One region of the Desulfovibrio ferrophilus genome, then DNA from elsewhere that is predicted to be linked to it. Evidence: predicted binding sites of a transcription regulator. Region 1 holds the regulator's gene; each other region holds the start of a gene.
The links. Region 1 encodes sigma-54, which starts transcription at its own class of promoters, with help from an activator protein. Its sites were predicted from a motif close to CTGGCACGGNNNNTGCTT; they were not measured.
Positions count from the first base shown of each region.

Region 2: the regulator sigma-54 is predicted to act here: its motif matches at 693-710, upstream of ispD (2-C-methyl-D-erythritol 4-phosphate cytidylyltransferase).
Region 3: the regulator sigma-54 is predicted to act here: its motif matches at 1,160-1,177, upstream of flgF (flagellar basal-body rod protein FlgF).

Region 1 covers NZ_AP017378.1:912,046-914,318, forward strand. Annotated here, with positions in the region: gene lptB (LPS export ABC transporter ATP-binding protein) at 1-127, shown strand, start outside; gene rpoN (RNA polymerase factor sigma-54) at 340-1,797, shown strand; gene hpf (ribosome hibernation-promoting factor, HPF/YfiA family) at 1,898-2,273, shown strand, end outside.
Region 2 covers NZ_AP017378.1:1,203,236-1,205,508, forward strand. Annotated here, with positions in the region: gene EL361_RS05555 (zinc ribbon domain-containing protein) at 1-427, shown strand, start outside; RNA gene rnpB (RNase P RNA component class A) at 453-810, shown strand; gene ispD (2-C-methyl-D-erythritol 4-phosphate cytidylyltransferase) at 962-2,146, shown strand.
Region 3 covers NZ_AP017378.1:1,284,655-1,286,927, forward strand. Annotated here, with positions in the region: gene flgG (flagellar basal-body rod protein FlgG) at 1-322, opposite strand, end outside; gene flgF (flagellar basal-body rod protein FlgF) at 339-1,121, opposite strand; gene EL361_RS05970 (substrate-binding periplasmic protein) at 1,397-2,176, opposite strand.

The DNA of each region.
Region 1 (2,273 bases):
TTTGCGCATCTGTGATCGGGCCTATCTGGTCTATGAAGGGCGGATCATTCTGTCGGGTACTCCCCAGGAAATTATAGATGATCCAAAGGCCAGAAGAGTGTATCTTGGCGAAGGTTTCTGTCTTTAACAGCCTGTCCTAATAGATCTTTCTCCCTATACAAAAACCTTGCCATTTCTATTGCAAGGCTATCGTGTCTGTGGCATTGTCTTGATGCGCTCTAAATGGGCGTGCCAGGAGGAATGCCACTTTTTTTGTTATGGATAACGGTGCATTGCCATAGATCTCACCGGTATTGACCGGATTCTCGACCTCTCTACCCTCCAACAAGCGATTATATTATGGGATTGGAACTCAGGCAGCAGCTCAAACTTTCACAGCAGTTGGTCATGACGCCACAGCTGCAGCAAGCGATCAAGCTGTTGCAACTGTCACGTTTTGAATTGTTGGACATGGTCCAGCAGGAGTTGCTTGAGAATCCGCTGCTGGAGGAGAAGCCCGAGGAAGAGGCTGTGGAACGCCCTGCAGAGGAGCAGGCCGCACCGACCAAGGAAGAGACTTACAACGACGAATCCGTTGAACAGGACCTGGCCAAGACGGCTGAGTGGGAAAGCTATCTGGGCGAGTTTTCATCCACGGCCAAGCAGGCGGTGGGACGTGAGTACGAGACACCGGAAGAGGGCATGTCCTTTGAGGCCCGTCTGTCTGCCAAGCCTTCCCTTGAGAGTCACCTTGATTGGCAGCTCAGGCTTTCCGGTGCCTCTGAGCTGGATGTTCAAATTGGTGAGCAGATTATCGGTAATCTCGATGGGCTTGGGTATCTGAGAGCCACTGCCGAAGAAATTGCAGATCAGTTGGAGCATATGCCTGTGTCTGTGCAGGCGACCTCTGCCGAGGTGGAGTCCGTTATTCTGCGCATGCAGCGTTTTGACCCCTTGGGTGTTGCCGCACGCGATCCGCGTGAATGCCTACTGGTGCAGCTGGATGCCTATAATATGGATGACCCCATTCTTGTCTCGCTGGTTTCCGAGCATCTTGAGGATCTGGAGAAGCGCCGCTACAAGCCTATTGCCCGCAAATTCAAGATTTCAATGGAAGAACTCAAGGAATATCTGGATGTTATTCAGACCTTGGACCCCATGCCCGGATCGTCTTTTGCCGGGAGCGAGCCGCAGTATGTGAGCCCGGACGTGTTCGTCTACGAATACGATGGTGAATTCGTTATCGTCCTGAATGAAGAAGGACTCCCCCGATTGCAGGTCAGCCCCTATTATGTGGATTCCGTCAAGACCACAAACTCCAAAGATAAAGAATACATGCAGGACAGGATGCGTTCTGCAGTCTGGCTGATGAAGAGCCTGTATCAGCGCCAGCGGACGCTCTACAAGGTCATGGAGAGTATCGTCAGGTTTCAGGAAGAGTTTTTCCGCCACGGGGTGAAGAAACTGAAGCCGCTGATCCTGAAGGATGTTGCGGACGATATAGAGATGCATGAATCCACCATCAGTCGCATCACCACCAGCAAGTACGTCTCTACTCCTCACGGTGTGCACGAGCTTAAATTTTTCTTCAATAGTGCTTTGGGGTTGGATGATGGCTCTCAGGTGGGTAGCGAATCCGTCAAGGCCATGATCAAGGGCTATATCGGAAGCGAAAATCCCCGCAAGCCCTTGTCAGACGAGAAAATCGCCGAAATGCTCAAAGGCGAACTTCAGGTCAACATTGCCCGCCGTACGGTTGCCAAGTATCGGAGTGCGTTGGGCATTCTTTCCTCGTCCAAGCGCAAGCAGATTTTTTAGCGGGCACAATGGTGCAAAGCCCTTTATTTTGCGTTGGATTCATCCTACACTGGAAGTGACTGGGATTCCCGGTTCCACAGCTTAAGTTAGGAGGACGCCTATGCAAATCAAGTACAACTTCAAGAACTTTGAACCGTCCGACCATCTGAGGAATTACGCCTCCACCCGATTTGAAAAGCTGTTCAAGTACGACAGGACCGAGAATGCCCTGCTTCAGGTCAATCTTTCGGTCGACAAGTTCCGGCATAAGGCGGACGTCGTATTCACCGGTGATGAATTGCACATCTCGGCGGTTGAAGAATCTGAAGACATGTACTCCACCGTTGACCTGGTTCTGGATAAGCTTGATGCTCAGGTCCGCAAGACTCGCGAAAAGGCCAAGGATCGTCGTCAGGCGAGAGGCTCAGTCCGCATGGACGTTATCAGCTTTGCTGATTCTGCCGCCGGAGAGCGCGTTCCTACCATTGAGGAAAGTG
Region 2 (2,273 bases), 290 kb from region 1:
CGGGGCCGAGATTACAACGGAGTCCAAAGAACTCAAGGAAAAGCTTGAGGAATACAGAGCCAGTATCAAGAAGCGCACCACCGCTGCCAAGAAGCGCTTGAATGCTCTTGAGAAGCAGCGCAACAAGGCCTGTGAAGTTGTGCCCAAGCCTGTGCTTGGCCGCTACGAATTCATCCGCGCTCGCATTCACAATCCCGTCATCGTTTCGGTGATCGACGGTGTATGCACCGGCTGTAACATTCAGATTCCGCCTCAGATCTTCAACGACCTCCAGAAAGGTGAACAGATCATCAGCTGTCCCAACTGCCAGCGTCTGACCTTCTGGTGCGAGCATTTCAGTGCCGATGAAAAGGCTCCCACCAGCGAAGCCAAGGCAAAAGAGAATGCCAAGAAGAAATCCGAAGAAATTGCGGAAGCTAAAGAATAGAGCCCCTGAGGCTTAAAAAGATTTGGGAGCAGGACAGGCTATCGCTGCGGTCGCTTGCGGCCGGAGAGGAAAGTCCGGGCTCCACAGGGCGGAACGCTGGATAACATCCAGGAGGGGTGACCCTCGGAACAGTGCCACAGAAAACAGACCGCCTGCTTGCAGGTAAGGGTGAAACGGTGGAGTAAGAGCCCACCAGCGGTTGTGGTGACACAACCGGCTAGGTAAACCCCGTTCGGAGCAAGGCCAAATAGGAAGGTGTTTGAGGCTGGCCCGGCCAAAGCCTTCGGGTAGGCTGCTTGAGGCTGCGGGTAACCGTAGCCCTAGAGGAATGATAGCTGCCCCCTTGCGGGGAACAAAACCCGGCTTATCGTCCAGCTCCCTTATATCAATGACGGGCGCGTCGTGGGTTGACCCACGGCGCGCCCGATCAATTTTAGACTTCAGCGAAAAATAGAAACGCACGGCGGCACCTTTTAGGGGCTCCTCGAGAACATCAAGACGAACCTTCACCTGTTCATTCAGAGGCAGTACACAATGAATTGTTGGGCGATCATTCTGGCCGCAGGCAGCGGCACCCGTCTGGCCGAGGCAGGACTGGCGACCAGGAAACAGTTTCTTGAATTGGAGGGGCTCCCTCTGTTCTGGCATAGCGCATTGACATTCGCTCATGTCGCCAGGATTTCCGGATTGGTCTTCGTCTTCCCGCCTGAGGAATTTGACGCGGCCAAAGCCAGTACTGAAGCCCTGCTCGCCCAGTATCCGCTCAACCTGCCCTGTCGCTTTGCACAGGGCGGCATACGCCGTCAGGATTCGGTATTCAACGGGCTTGAGGCCCTCCCCGCGGATTGTCTCCAGGTGCTTGTGCACGATTCTGCCAGACCTTTTGCCTCGGCGCGACTCAGCAATACCCTCATCGACACCTTGGGCTCCGGTGCGGAGGCTGCCATCCCCGCCATCCCCGTCAAGGACACCATCAAGCGAATCAGCGGTTCCACTGTCGCTGAAACACTGCCCCGCGCTGAACTGTGTGCAGTCCAAACCCCGCAGGCCTTCATACTCGCCATGCTGCGCAAGGCACACGAATTTTGCCAGCAAAATCAGATCGCAGTCACTGACGACGCATCCATGGTCGAAGCCATGGGCGGTTCAGTTGCCATTGTTCCGGGCGAAGAAGACAACATCAAAATTACAACCCCAGAGGACCTGAAAATGCTCACTCCGAAGCAGACTCCGGCCATTCCAGTCACTGGCTGGGGCTACGATGTCCATAAATACGGTCCTGGCCGCCCCATGGTCCTTGGTGGCGTCCCCATTCAAGGCGCACCGGAAGTAGTCGCTCATTCTGACGGAGACGTCTTGCTGCACGCCCTGGCCGACGCCCTGCTGGGATGCCTGGGCCGTGGTGACATCGGCCAGCATTTCCCGGACACGGATGCAGCCTTTGAAGGAATCGAATCCTCCATTCTGGTCAACGAGATTTTGCTTATGGCAGACAAGGATGGCCTGAACATTACCCATGTCGATCTGACGCTGATTTGCCAAAAGCCCCGCTTGGCACCGCACACGGCCCAAATCAAGTCCTCGGTGGAACGACTGCTGCGCCTGAACAGCAAACAGGTCAACGTCAAAGCCACAACCGAAGAAGGCCTGGGGTTCACAGGCAAAAAGCTGGGGATCAAGGCCGTCGCCTGCGTTACGGCGACACGCCCGGCAGACTAAGCCTCTTTGACGACTTTACGCATTTGGTGCAAGATGCCCAACCTGCGCGCAAAGGACATGGTCATCCCCCTGCCCATTGTGCCAAGATAAAAATTTAATCAACCGACATATTTGAACATCCTGGAGA
Region 3 (2,273 bases), 370 kb from region 1:
TGACCTCCACCTGGAAAAACCCTTCTCCCTCGACCACGAGATCCAGGGCATTACCCGTGTTCTCAAAATCACCCTGCGTAAAGAACTTGTGCACCGTCGTGGGTTTGACACCCATACCAACCTGCATGCCCGTGGGAATCAGATTGCCGGCCTCGGTAGGGGAACCCGCAATCTTCATGCTTTGGTACATGAGGTCCTCAAACTCGGCCCTGCTCTTCTTGAACCCGATGGTGTTCACGTTGGCCAGGTTGTTGGAAATAACGTCGATATTGAGCTGCTGGGCGACCATTCCCGTCGCGGCAGTCCACAGAGATCGCATCATGGCTGGATCCTCCTAACTATTGGTTCGAGCCAACCTTCATGATGGCCTTGGTATCGGTTTCACCTGTCGTGCTAATCACCTTCTGATAGGCTTCAAAAGCACGCTGGGTTTCGATCATATTCACCATCTCGGTCACGACTTCGACATTGGGTGCTTCAAGATATCCCTGAGCTATGGTCCCATTTTCGACAGGCCGCTCAACCGCAGATCCTTCTGCAACAGGTTCGTAATAGCTGTTGCCAAACTTCTGCAGACCTTCGAGGTCGACTATGTCCACGAATTGCAACGTGTCGATGACATCGCCATCGGCTGAGATATTACCCAAACCGTCAATGCTGATACGGGTGTTTGGTGGCAACTCAATGGGGCCACCCTCGCCCAGAACGGCATTACCTACCCCGTCCACCAACTGGCCTTCGGCCGTCATGCTGAAAGCCCCATTACGGGTGTAATAATCCTTTCCATCGCCACTTCGGACCTTGAAGAAGCCGTCACCCGAAACAGCCACGTCCAATTCATTGTTCGTCTGTTTCAGGCTGCCCTGAGTAAACTCGATTTTGGACACGGCAATACGCGGCTTGGCGTAATAATCCGGCGCAGGAAACAACGGCTTTGACCGCAGATGCATCATGGGCTCACGGATGTCATCATGAGCATAATGCTCGAAAACGTCCTTGAACGCCTGACGATCGCGCTTGTAGCCGGTTGTGTTCACGTTCGCCAAATTGTTGGCGATGATGTTCAAGCGATGTTCCTGGGTCATTGCCCCGAACATGGCGGTATACATGCTTTGTTGCATGATCTGGCCCTCCGTGGGGTTTTATCCTGCCCACTCAGAAGCAAGTTCCGCGCCAAGCTCAAAAAGATAATCCCCCGTGTGCCCATCTTAAGAATTAATTCAATTAATTCATAATATTAAGCAATTACCAACTCACTTTACATAGAGGAAACTTCAAGACGAGAATTCGACAAACGACGAAAGACTGGCGCACAGAACAAACAGCACGCAGCAAAAAAAATCCCGAAGCGTTAACGCTTCGGGATCGGCTGTTTACAATTAACTCAACCAGCCAATCAATTCAGACCATACCGCCTATAAATTCTTTCAAAAGTTCCATCTTCTTTCATTGATTTCAGAATAATATCGAATTCATCGGCAATGCGTTCATTCATACTTTTTTTGGAAAAAGCCACGTAGGTCGGAGAAAAGTCCAAGGCATATTCAGCCCCGGTATCAGTATTGAAGACTATATCGATATCATCGGCCAAATCCATTTGTTCCAATAAATAAAGAATTGGGACACGAACCCCGATGAACATGTCAATCCTGTCAGCCATAAGCATTCGAAAACTAAGCTCGATTTGATATACCTCCTCAATGGACTTGAAACGTCCTTCCTGAAGAGCTCTGTCCATTGCCATCCCATAATAATAGCCTCTACCTACTCCCAACCTGAAGTCTTGAGCGTTCCCAAGCCCCTCATCCAAAGTGAAATGCTTCTCGGCACGCTTGAAAGCGAAGACCTCCTCCAGATAGATATTTTCATAGGGGTAATGAAGATAGGCTGCCCGCTCTGAATTGTAGCCAGCATCTACGATGGCATCGGCGCTGCCACTTCGCACCATCTCCAGAGCGCGCTTCCAGGGAACAAAGTCCACCACTGCGTCATGTCCCAAACGCCGAAGAGCCTCAAGGGCAATTTCCATATTCAACCCGGTCGGCTGCCCCTGGGCATCGGGATACTCAAGGGGTGGGCTATTCAAAGTCACAAGCCTCAGTGTCTTGGCATGCAAAATCTCAGGAATTTGAAAAAGAAAGACAAGAATCAACACAATCATCCAGAATCTTTTCACCGAGACCTCCGACGAACTCAAACGTATTCCTTTGAACTCCGACTCCCATATATATTGATATTAGTACCATTACCACCGATCCATCTCTCTTCACAAT